Regions from separate parts of the Streptomyces sp. NPDC037271 genome, predicted to be linked through region 2. Evidence: riboswitches for the same ligand, from Rfam matches in the RefSeq annotation. Region 2 holds a riboswitch; the other holds the start of a gene.
The links. Region 2 has a riboswitch for S-adenosylmethionine ahead of ACZ7G3_RS09885 (aminotransferase class V-fold PLP-dependent enzyme). Riboswitches for the same ligand answer to the same signal wherever they lie in the genome.

Region 1 (6,202 bases), on a different contig from region 2:
TGGTGGCACTCGTCCGCGCCCTGGCGGACGCCACCTGACCGCGGGCGGTCGTGCCGCCCGGGGTGGGCGCGGCGGCACCCGGCAGGGTCCCGGCCTCGCGCCCCGCCCCACCCCCGGCGCCGGTCATCCGCCCCAGCCCGCCCGGCGCCGGTCATCCGGCCGTCAGGACCTCAGAGCCTCCAACTGCTCCAGGAACCACCGCGCCGGAGGCAGCGCCGTACCCGCCGCGGCCAGCCGCTTCGACCGCTCCGCCCGCTCCCCGGGCCCCACCGACAACGCCTCGTGCAGCGCCTGGGCCGTCCCCGACACGTCGTACGGATTCACCACCACCGCGTCCTCACCCAGCTCCTCGTACGCCCCCGCCTCCCGCGACAGCACCAGCACGCACCCCTCGTCGGAGACGACCGGCACCTCCTTCGCGACGAGGTTCATGCCGTCCCGGACGGGGTTGACCAGCGCCACGTCCGCCAGCCGGTACGCCGCCAGCGACCGCGCGAAGTCGTCCTTCACGTGCAGCACGACCGGCGTCCACCCCGCCGTCCCGAACTCCGCGTTGACCGAGTCCGCCACCCGCCGCACCTCGGCGGTGTAGTCCCGGTACACGGCGAGGTCCTGCCGCGACGGATACGCGAACGCGACGTGCACGACCCGTTCCCGCCACTGAGGCCGGCCCGCCAGCAGCTCCCGGTACGCCAGCAGCCCCCGCACGATGTTCTTCGACAGTTCGGTCCGGTCCACCCGCACGATCGTCTTCCGCGCGGTCCCGTCCGGGCCCTCCCCGATCTCCGCCCGCAGCGCCGCCATCCGCTCGTCCACGTCGGCCTCGTGCGAGCGCTGCCGCAGGAACTCCGCGTCCGCCCCGAGCCCGTGCACGCCGGTCTCCGTGCCGCCGGTCCCGCCCACCAGGGCGTCGCAGCACGCGGTGAACGCGTCGGCCCAGCGCCGGGTGAGGAACCCGAGCCGGTCGGCGCCGAGCATGCCGCGCAGCACCTGCTCGGCGATGTCGTCCGGCAGCAGCCGGAAGTAGTCGACCGGTGCCCACGGCGTGTGCGAGAAGTGGCCGATGCGCAGGTCCGGCCGGAGCTCGCGCAGCATCCCGGGCACCAGCGTCAGGTGGTAGTCCTGCACGATCGCGACCGCGCCCTCGGCGGCCTCCTCGGCCAGCGCCTCGGCGAAGGCCCGGTTGTACGCCTCGTAGGAGGCCCACTGCCGCCGGAACTCCGCGTCGAAGACCGGCTCCAGGGGCGTCTGGTAGAGCATGTGGTGCACGAACCACAGCACGCTGTTGGCGATCCCGTTGTACGCGTCCGCGTGCACGTCGGCCGGTACGTCCAGCATCCGTACGCCGTCCTCGCCGACCCCGCGCCGCACCGCCTCGCGGTCGCCGTCACCGAGCGCGGAGCACACCCACAGCGCCCCCGCGTCCGGCCCGATGGCCGACAGCCCGGAGACCAGCCCGCCACCGCCGCGCTTGGCGTGCAGCGAACCGTCCTCCCCTACCTCGTACGAGACGGGCCCCCGGTTGGAGGCGACCAGCACCTGAGCAGCACCGAAGCTTGAAGCCATACGCCTCAACCTAGCCCGGCCCCGGGGGCCTCAAACGTGGCCGGATGCCCCCTCGGCATCGATCGCGTCACGCACCTTGTGAGGTTGGTGTGAAAAGAACAAGGATGTGCGGTGCACATTTCAACTTTCTGGGGGGTGGGCCGCATGCCCATACGCAAGCGCGGATTCGCGCGCGCCGCGGCGCTGGTCGGGGCCTGCGCGCTGGTGCTGACCGGCTGCGGCGACGAGGGCGCCGGCGACGAGACGGAAGCACGGCCCGCGACGGCCGCCGCGACCCCGGACAGCAGCCCCACACCCGAGGCGTCCCCCAGCACCGCCTCCCCGACCCCGGCACCCACCCCCACCCCCGCCACGCTGCCGGACTTCACCGGCCGCAGCGTCGGGTCGGCCGTCATCTCCGCCAAGAAGGCGGACATCGCCTACACCGTCCGGCTCCAGGGCACCGGAGGACAGGCCTCCTCCTGGGGCACCGGCGAGAAGGTCTGCGAGCAGACCAGCGGCCCCGACGGCGTGATCTTCACCGTCCCCCGCGACGGCCGGGACTGCGCGGGGCGTTCGCTGCGCCCGAAGCCGACTCCCGCCCCCGAATCGGCGAAGCCGAAGGACACCGGCACGGGCGGCACCGCCACCGGCGGCAGCACGGGCGGCGGCAGCGGCGGCGGTACCGGCGGTGGTACCGGCGTCTGTGAACTCACCAGTCCCGCGGGCAACTGCTATGCCGACGGCCAGTTCTGCGCCAAGAAGCACCGCGGCCTGAGCACCCACGGACGCGGCGGCGAGTACCTGACCTGCGCACGCGACTCCGGCGGCACCTGGCGCTGGTCGGACGGCGTTTCCGGCTGACGCGGCCCCGGGACCGGGAGGCAGGCCACCCCGTACCGGGGGCCGAGGACCAAGGACCGCGGCCCGGAGACCGCGGGCCCGGAGACCGTGGGCCCGGAGACCGCGGGCCCGGAGACCGCGGCCCGGCGAGTCAGGCCACCCGCCGGGCCGCGTACTCCGCGATCTCCGTCATCGGCGGCCGCTCCTCCGTGTCCACGGAGTACGTGCGCGGTTCGAAGCCGTCGGCGCCGCGTTCGAACTGGGTGAGGGACGGCCGGACCAGGTGGCCGCGGGCCAGCCGGAGCTGGGCGGTGCGGTAGATCGCGGCGGACATGCGGCCCAGCGCCTGGCCGTCCTGGTGCCGGTGCCTGCGCACGCCGACGTCGACCTGCGCGAGGGCGTCGAGGCCCACCAGGTGCAGGGCGTCGACCAGCATGCCCAGCTCGACCCCGTAGCCGACGGGGAACGGAAGCTGTTCGAGGAGGGAGCGGCGGGCCGCGTACTCGCCGCCGAGCGGCTGCACGAAACCGGCCAGCCGCGGCCAGTGCATGTTGAGCAGCGGGCGGGCCATCAGTTCCGTGACCCGGCCGCCCTGACCGGCCGCGGTGCCCAGCGGGCGGTCGTACATGGCCTTGACGAGGTGCACGTCCGGGTCGGTGAGCAGCGGCCCCACGATCCCGGAGACGAAGTCGGCGGAGAACTCGCGCAGGTCGGCGTCGACGAAGCAGACGATGTCACCGCCGGTGACCAGCAGTGAGCGCCACAGGACCTCGCCCTTGCCGGGTACGGCCGGGAGACGGGGGAGTATCGCGTCGCGGTGCACGACGCGCGCGCCCGCCGCCGCGGCCACCTCCGACGTGCGGTCGCTCGACCCGGAGTCCACGACCACGATCTCGTCGACGAGCGGGACGCGCCCCATCAGGTCCCGGCGGATCACCGTGACGATGTCGCCGACCGTCGCCTCCTCGTCGAGGGCGGGGAGCACCACGCTGACCGACTGGCCCGTGGCGTGCTTGGCGGTCAGGAGCTGCTGGACCGGCCGGTCCGCCAGGGACCAGGAGCGTGTGCTCAGCCAGCGCTCGACTTCTTCCAGCACGTCCGGTGGCTCCTTCGTGATCCGTTGTGATCCATCTCGCGGTGCGGACGACTGTCTCAACCGCCCTGGCCTTCGGTTACAGTCTTGAACAACGCGAGGGCCCACCGCATGCCGGGGGGCCCGCGCGGCACCACCGCGCAACAACCGCACCACCGCACAACAACCGAATACCGCTCATCCAGAGGGGCAGAGGGATACGGCCCGTTGAAGCCCCGGCAACCCTCCAGTCGGTTCTTGTCACGCAGACGTGGCGAGGCTCCCGACTAGGGAAGGTGCCAAATCCGTCTCACGGCGAGATGCGTCGTGAGGAAGATGAGGAGAAAGGGCCTCGCCTCCATGGCTGTGCAGACCGCCGAAAGCACCACCACCCCCGCCGCTGCCGTTCCCGCCGGATCCGTCGATCTGGGCCCCGCCGACGCCCTCTCCTGCCGCGAGTGCGGTCACCGCGTGCCGCTCGGCCCGGTCTTCGCCTGCGAGGAGTGTTTCGGCCCGCTGGAGATCGCCTACGACTTCTCGGCCTACGACACCGAGGAACTGCGCAAGCGGATCGAGGCGGGCCCCGCCAACATCTGGCGCTACGCCCCGCTGCTGCCCGTCCCCGCCGACGTGGCGACCAAGCCGAACATCAACCCGGGCTGGACCAAGCTGGTCAAGGCCGACAACCTGGCCCGCGAGCTGGGCGTCACCGGCGGCCTGTACGTCAAGGACGACTCCGGCAACCCGACGCACTCCTTCAAGGACCGCGTCGTCGCCCAGGCCATCGAGGCCGCCCGCGCCTTCGGCTTCACCACGCTCTCCTGCTCCTCCACCGGCAACCTCGCGGGCGCCGTCGGCGCCGCCGCGGCCCGCGCCGGCTTCCGCTCCTGCGTGTTCATCCCGCACGACCTGGAGCAGGGCAAGGTCGTCATGGCCGCCGTCTACGGCGGTGAGCTCGTCGGCATCGAGGGCAACTACGACGACGTGAACCGCTTCTGCTCCGAGCTGATCGGCGACCCGGCCGGCGAGGGCTGGGGCTTCGTCAACGTCAACCTGCGCCCGTACTACGCGGAGGGCTCCAAGACGCTGGCGTACGAGATCTGCGAGCAGCTCGGCTGGCGGCTGCCCGACCAGATCGTCGTCCCCATCGCGTCCGGCTCCCAGCTCACGAAGATCGACAAGGGTCTGCAGGAGCTGATCAAGCTGGGCCTGGTCGAGGACAAGCCGTACAAGATCTTCGGCGCCCAGGCGGCGGGCTGCTCGCCGGTGTCCACCGCGTACAAGGCCGGCCACGACGTCGTACGCCCGCAGAAGCCGGACACCATCGCCAAGTCCCTCGCGATCGGCAACCCGGCCGACGGCCCGTACGTCCTCGACATCGCCCGCCGCACCGGTGGCGCCGTGGAGGACGTGACCGACGAGCAGGTCGTCGACGCCATCAAGCTGCTCGCGCGCACCGAGGGGATCTTCGCGGAGACGGCGGGCGGGGTGACGGTCGGCGTCACCAGGAAGCTGATCGAGAACGGCGTCCTAGACCCGTCGCTCACCACCGTCGTCCTCAACACCGGCGACGGCCTGAAGACCCTCGACGCGGTGGCCGGCACCGGCCTCACCGCCACCATCCGCCCGAACCTGGACTCCTTCCGAGAGGCTGGCCTCGCATGAGCGTGACCGTTCGCATCCCGACCATCCTGCGCACCTACACCGGCGGCAAGGCGGAGGTCAGCGCCGAGGGCGCGAACCTCGGTGAGGTCATCGCCGACCTGGAGAAGAACCACACCGGCATCGCCGCCCGAGTCCTGGACGACCAGGGCAAGCTGCGCCGTTTCGTCAACGTCTACGTCAACGACGACGACGTCCGTTTCGAGCAGGGCCTGGAGACCGCCACCCCCGACGGCGCGGGCGTCTCCATCATTCCCGCGGTCGCCGGCGGCTGATACGCGTCGTAGCGCGAACTGCCCCCTCCGTAAGAGAAGCGGAGGGGGCAATTCCATGGGATTGAGCGCGGTAGAGTTGGGGAACGGGCTCCCGATCACAAGATCGGGAACTCTTCGTTCCTGCCGCACGCCCGACAAGATGTAGCCAAAGTGTGGGCGTCTTTCGCGGCTTTTGTTCCCTTTGCCTGCCCTGACTTGCCCCGAATTCAGGCGAATTCTCGCCACATTCCGGACCGGGCGCGTCCAGATTTCTCGTCCAATTGACCTGTTGCAGAGGGCAGTTGGACAGATACATTCAGCCGCGGTCGACGCGTTCCGGCGCACGCCCCCAGTCGTGGGGGGTGAGGTCTGACCCGGGTCCGCGAAGTGCGGATCTGTGCAAGGGCCAGTAATAGGGGAGTTAGGCATGGCTCAGGGCACCGTCAAGTGGTTCAACGCGGAGAAGGGGTACGGCTTCATCGCGGTCGACGGTGGTGCGGATGTTTTCGTCCACTACAGCGCGATTCAGATGGACGGCTACCGCACCCTCGAAGAAGGCCAGCGGGTCGAGTTCGAGATCTCGCAGGGTCAGAAGGGCCCGCAGGCCGACATGGTTCGCCTCAGCGCCTGAGACGCGCGGCCACCGCAGCATTTGGCCTTCATCCGAAGGGCCCGTACCTCCCGGGGTGCGGGCCCTTCGGCCTGCCCCGGATCCGCTCAGGACCTGGCCCGGACCTGGCCCGGATCTGGCCCGGGGCCTGGCCCGGAGTCTCCCCGGACCCGCCCGGATCCTTGTTCGCGGTCGGCCGAGACCGGGTGTCGATCC
Region 2 (6,202 bases):
TGAAGACCACCGAGAAGCTCCGCGCCAAGCTCAGCGAGGCCTACTACGGCGAGGAGTCGCAGATTCCGAAGCCGACCGTCGAGGAGTACAAGGAGATCACGAGCGGCCACGGCCACCACTGACCCTCCAGCGTCGCCACACCACGGCGAAGGGCCCCGTCCGTTCCTCGGACGGGGCCCTTCGCCGTGCCCGGGGCTGGATAGGGTGGGACCACACTCCCTTTCCACGACACACACGATTCAGGAGCGGCTCATGAGCGCTGTGACTCCCGCTGGAGGCGACACCGCGGCGGGCCGCTCCTGGCCCGCCCTGCTGAACGGACTGCTGGACGGCCGCGACCTGTCCGCGGACGACACGGCCTGGGCGCTGGACGTGATCATGCGCGGCGAGGCGACCGACGCCCAGATCGCCGGCTTCGCGGTGGGCCTGAGGTTCAAGGGCGAGACCGTCGAGGAGATCTCCGGCCTGGTCCGCACCATGTACGCCCACGCCAACGTGATCGAGGTGCCGGGGGAGACCGTCGACATCGTCGGCACGGGCGGCGACGGCGCCAAGACGGTCAACATCTCCACCATGTCGGCGATCGTCGTGGCCGGCACGGGCGCCAAGGTCGTCAAGCACGGCAACCGGGCCGCCTCCTCGGCTTCCGGGGCCTCCGACGTCCTGGAGAAGCTCGGGGTCAACCTGGAGCTCACGCCGAAACGGGTCGCGGAGGTCGCCGAGGAGGCCGGCATCACCTTCTGCTTCGCCGTGAAGTTCCACCCGTCGCTGCGCCACGTGGCGTCGGCGCGCGGCCAGCTGGGCATCCGCACGGTGTTCAACTTCCTGGGCCCGCTGACCAACCCGGCCAGGGTGAAGTCCCAGGCGGTCGGGGTCGCCCACGCCCGGATGGCACCGATCATCGCCGGTGTCTTCGCCGAGCGCGGCCACTCGTCCCTGGTGTTCCGCGGCGACGACGGCCTCGACGAGCTGACCACGACCGCCACCTCCCGGGTCTGGATCGTGCGGGACGGCCGGGTCACCGAGGAGACCTTCGACCCGCGGGACGTCGGCCTCGAACTGGTGCCGGTCGAGGCGCTGCGCGGCGCCGACGCCTCCTACAACGCCGACGTCGCCCGCCGCCTGCTGGCCGGCGAGACGGGCCCGGTACGGGACGCGGTGCTGCTGAACTCGGCGGCGGCCCTGGTCGCCCTGGAGCCCGGCGAGGCGCCGCTCGCCGAGCAGCTCCGGGCCGGCATGGACCGGGCCGCCGAGGCGATCGACTCGGGCGCCGCCAAGCGCGCCCTCGACCGCTGGGTGGCCGCGAGCAACGCGTAACGGCCTTCCCGTGCGACGAGCGTCCCGCGATCCGGACCCGGGTTGCGGGACGCCGATCTTTTCCCGTACGTTCCTTGGCAGGTCATGAGTGACAGTCATCAGGCCCCGGCCGACTGTCCGGCAACCCTCCGTCCGTGGCGGGGTGCCCCGGGTGAAGACCAGGCCGTGGACAGCAGGGTTCACGGCAAGCGCGGACCCCTCGCACGCTCTCGGAAGTGTGGGGCCAGGGGTCCTGGGCCACTCGAGGGAGTCTCCCGTGAACCAGCGAATGCGATAGGGCCTGTCCTTCGGACCGGCCCGACACCCTGAAGCGGTGCCTCGCCTCCGCACCCTCCTTTCCCCGCCTTCTCGGCTGCACCCACGCCCGGCCCCGCGCGGTCCGCGTGGTGACGCCGCCTGCCTTCACGCCACGGGAGTGCGCCCATGTCCGTCCCCACCCTTGCCGCCGACCAGTCCGTTTGTCCTCCGCTGCCCGTCCTGGGCGGAGATGTCACCGTCCCGCTCGTCACCGGCGGCGAGGTCACCTACGCCGCGCTCGACTACGCCGCCAGCGCGCCCGCGCTCCAGCGGGTCTGGGACGACGTGGCGGCCTACGCCCCCTACTACGGCAGCGTGCACCGGGGCGCCGGATACCTGTCGCAGCTGTCGACCGACCTGTTCGAGAACGCCCGGAAGGCCGTCGCGGAGTTCCTCGGCTGCCGGGAAGGGGACCAGGTCGTGTTCACCAGGTCCACCACCGACTCGCTCAACCTGCTCGCCGCGGCGCTGCCCGCCGACTGCCGGGTCTTCGTCTTCGAGACCGAGCACCACGCCTCGCTGCTGCCCTGGAGGGACGCCGACGTCACCTTCCTCGACGCCCCGCGCACCCCCGCCCAGGCCGTCGAGACCCTGGAGCGCGCCCTCGTCGCCCGCGAGCCCTACGGGCCGGCCCTGGTCTGCGTCACCGGCGCCTCCAACGTCACCGGCGAGCTGTGGCCGGTGCGTGAACTGGCCGCCGCCGCGCACGCGCACGGTGCGCGGATCGTGCTCGACGCCGCCCAGCTCGCCCCGCACCATCCCGTGTCCGTGGCCGACCTGGACGTGGACTGGGTCGCCTTCTCCGGGCACAAGCTGTACGCCCCGTTCGGTGCCGGCGTGCTGGCCGGCCGGGCCGACTGGCTGCGCGAGGCGGAGCCGTACCTCGCCGGTGGCGGCGCGAGCCGCAGGGTCACCCGGCGGGCCGACGGCGGCGTGGACGTGGAGTGGCACGACAGCGCCGCGCGGCACGAGGCCGGGTCGCCCAACGTCATCGGCGCCTACGCGATCGCCTCCGCCTGCAAGGCGCTCACCGAGGCCGGGTTCGACACGCTGGTCGCCCGCGAGGAGTACCTCATCGGGAAGGTGCGCGAGGGGCTCGCCCGGGTGCCGCAGGTGCGCGTCCTCTCCCTCTTCGGCGACGACGCCCCCCGCGTCGGCGTGCTCTCCTTCGTCGTCGAAGGATGGAACAGCTCCCACTTCGCCGCCGCGCTCTCCGCCGAGTACGGCATCGGCGTGCGCGACGGCCTGTTCTGCGCCCACCCGCTGGTGCGCACCCTGCTCGGCAGTGACCCGCAGGCGCAGGGTGAGTGCGGCGCCCCCGAGGCGGCGCCGGGCGAGAAGTCCCTCAACGCCATCCGCGTCAGCTTCGGCGCGGGCACCCCGGACGAGCACGTCGAGCGGTTCGTGAACGCGGTCAGGGAGCTGGTGAACGACGGAGCCCGGTGGAACTACCGTACCGAGGACGGGCGTTGTGTGCCCGACACGGCCTCCGCCGGCTGAACCGTCCGGCCCGGCAGCCGTGACCCCAGCAGGATCATCCGCAACGCCCGCTCCGTGGCGTCCGTGAGGAGTTCGGCGGCCCGCAGCAGCGCGTCCGCCAGGGCCATCGGCGCCGGCATGATGCCGTGGCAGGCGTCCACCCCCGGCACCTCGTGCGCGCCCTCGCCGAGGGTGCCGGCCAGGGCGAGGACGGGACGGCCGTAGAGCTTGGCGCGGCGGGCCACCTCGGCCGGGATCTTGCCGCGCGGCGTCTGGTGGTCCAGGGCGCCCTCGGCGGTCAGCACCAGGTCGGCGCGGGCGAGGCGGGCGTCCAGGTCGAGGTGGTCGAGGAGCACGTCGAAGCGGGGCAGCAGCCGGGCCCCGACGGCGGCCAGGCCCGCGCCCAGCCCGCCGGAGGCGCCGGTGCCCGGGCCGTTGCGCAGGTCGGTGCCGATGACACCGAGGTCGCGGGTGAGGACGCGCGCCCAGTTCTCCAGACCGGCCGACAACTCCTCGACCTGCGCGGGCGTCGCCCCCTTCTGCGGGCCGAACACCCGGGCCACGCCCCGCTCTCCGCACAGCACGTTGAACGGGTTGCAGGCGACGAGCAGTTCGGTGTCCTTCAGCCGGGTGTCGAGACCGGACGGGTCGATGCGGGCGAGGCGGATCAGCTCGCGTCCGCCGTGCGGGAGTTCGAAGCCGTCCGCGTCCAGCAGCCGGGCCCCGAGCGCCTGGAGCGCGCCCGCGCCCCCGTCGGACGTGCCCGAGTCGCCGCAGCCGACCAGGACGCGCCGCACCCCGGTGTCGAGCGCGGCGCGGATCAGCTCGCCGACGCCGTACGTCGTCGTGGCGCCCGGGTCGCGCAGGGCGCGGGGGACCAGGGAGAGTCCCGCGACGGCGGCCATCTCCACCACCGCCGTGTCCTGCGCGCCGAGCAGCGCGAAGTGGGTGCCGACGGGTTCGCCGACCGGGCCGGTGGCGGCCAGCGCGACCAGCCGCCCGCCGGTCGCGGACGCCAGCGCGGTGGCCGTGCCCTCGCCGCCGTCGACGAGCGGGACGCGGTCGATCTCGGCGTCCGGCAGGACCCGGCGGACGCCCGCCGCGATGGCGTCGGCGGCGGCCTGGGCGGACAGGGACTCCTTGAAGCCGCTGGGGGCCACGACGACACGGTCCAGCACGGAGGGAACCGGGGAGAGGGGCGACGGGGAGGAGAGGACGGACATGGTGGGCTCCTTCATCGGGTCACGGGTACGCCGAGCAGCGGCCAGACGGCGGCGGCGAAGAACAGCACGAGCGCGGCGGTCAGCGGTGCCAGGACGGCCGACAGCCGCAGCAGGTCGCGCGGGGTGTAGGTGGGGGTGCCGGGGATGTCGGAGAAGAGCGTGACCGGCTTGGCGGAGGCGGGGAGCGTGTGGCAGAAGCCCGCCGCGGCGGTGGAGGCGAGCGCGGCGGCGACCGGGTTGACCCCGGCTCCCAGGGCCGCGGCGATGACCAGCGGGACCAGGACGGAGGAGCGGGCCGAGCGGGACTGGAGGACCAGGTGGGCCGCGGTGCTCACCGCGACCACGATCCCGAGGAAGACGGCCGGCGCGACGTCGGCGGGCAGCCCCGACACCAGCCACTTCGCCGCACCGGAGTCGGCGAGCGCGACGCCCATCGCCATGGTGGCCGCCATGAACAGCAGCAGCGACCAGGGCACGGTCTTCAGGGCGTCCTTGAGCCGTACGGTGCCGAGGGCGGGGGAGGAGGCGACGACCGCGCCGATCAGCGCCACCACCGCGGGGGAGACGTGGTGCAGCGGCTCGCTGCACCACAGGGTCACCACCGTGGCCAGCAGCAGGGCGCAGCGCTTCTCCGCCTGCGTCCAGGGACCGGTGACCGGGCTCTCGCTGTGCCGCTGGATCTCCTCGGCGGTGATGTGGACCGGGCCCCCGCGGTCCGCCCGCCGAGTGGTCGTCAACAGGACCACCTCGGCGGCCAGGTGGGAGGAGGCGACCGCCAGCGGCAGGCCGAGCAGCAGCCACTGGGTGAAGCCGATCCGGTCCCCGGTCGCCTCCCACAGCACCGACACCGTGATCAAATGCGCTCCCGCACCGATCAGGGTCGCCACCGCCGACAGAAGGATCACGGTCGGGAACAGCAGCGCGAGCATCACGACCAGTCGCTTCCGGTCGGCGAGGGCCTTGGCGAGGGCCAGGAACACCGGCAGCGCGAGCGCCGCCCGGCCCGACGTGGCCGGCACCGCGAACGCCGTCACCACCAGCGCGGCCGTCGTCAGGTGCACCAACTGCCGTACGCTGCGCGCCCCGCCGACCAGGAACGCCGCCGCCCGCCCGGCGAGCCCGGTCCGGGCCACCGCCGCCGCCAGCACGAAGGCGCAGATCAGCAGCCACACCGTGTCGTCGCCGAGGGTGCCGAAGAGGGTGTCGCTGCTGATCACGCCGGTCGCGGTCAGCGCGAGGCCGGCGCCCAGCGCGATGTACGTGTCGTCGATCGACGTGCCGATCCAGGCGCAGGTGGCCAGCGCGAACACGGCGAGGGTGAGGCGCGCGTCCCCGCCGAGGGCCGGGAAGTTGCCGGGCACCGCCAGCACTGCGCACAGGGACAGGGCCACGCAGAGGGCCGCCGCGAGGCGGAGGTTCAACGTCACGTCATCGAGGGTTCTCCCGGGCGGTGAGCCCTCAATGAGTCCGACATGAAGGAAACTTCACCCGATGACGGTCGGTGGGCCGATACGTCAGCCCGGCAGCCGGTACCCCATGCCCCGTACCGTCTGGACCCGGTGGGCGCCCAGCTTCTTGCGCAGCGCCCGCACGTACACGTCCACGATGTTGGAGCCGGGGTCGAAGTCGTAGCCCCACACGTGCGACAGGATCTGCTCCCGCGACAGGACCTGCCCCGGATGCCGCAGGAACAGTTCCAGGAGCACGAACTCACGGGCCGTCAGGTCCACCGTCCGCTCCGCGGCACGGGCCCGGCGGGTACGCAGGTCCAGGGAGAGGTCGCCGGACCTCAGCACCGTCACCTCCGGCGCCCTGGCCGCCGTACGCAGCCGCAGCCGCACCCGCGCGAGCAGTTCCTCGAAGCGGAACGGCTTGGTCATCCAGTC

Region 1: another riboswitch for S-adenosylmethionine. It lies ahead of thrC (threonine synthase); the one in region 2 lies ahead of ACZ7G3_RS09885 (aminotransferase class V-fold PLP-dependent enzyme).

What each region holds. Positions count from the first base shown of each region.
Region 1 is NZ_JBVJVN010000012.1:141,322-147,523, reverse strand. It holds gene otsB (trehalose-phosphatase) at 1-38, shown strand, start outside; gene ACZ7G3_RS21655 (alpha,alpha-trehalose-phosphate synthase (UDP-forming)) at 163-1,566, opposite strand; gene ACZ7G3_RS21650 (hypothetical protein) at 1,711-2,409, shown strand; gene ACZ7G3_RS21645 (glucosyl-3-phosphoglycerate synthase) at 2,540-3,484, opposite strand; SAM riboswitch class I at 3,656-3,803, shown strand; gene thrC (threonine synthase) at 3,821-5,125, shown strand; gene ACZ7G3_RS21635 (MoaD/ThiS family protein) at 5,122-5,397, shown strand; gene ACZ7G3_RS21630 (cold-shock protein) at 5,804-6,007, shown strand.
Region 2 is NZ_JBVJVN010000004.1:11,022-17,223, forward strand. It holds gene qcrB (cytochrome bc1 complex cytochrome b subunit) at 1-122, shown strand, start outside; gene trpD (anthranilate phosphoribosyltransferase) at 253-1,317, shown strand; SAM riboswitch class IV at 1,398-1,514, shown strand; gene ACZ7G3_RS09885 (aminotransferase class V-fold PLP-dependent enzyme) at 1,741-3,114, shown strand; gene ACZ7G3_RS09890 (glycerate kinase) at 3,063-4,271, opposite strand; gene ACZ7G3_RS09895 (SLC13 family permease) at 4,328-5,743, opposite strand; gene ACZ7G3_RS09900 (response regulator transcription factor) at 5,831-6,202, opposite strand, start outside.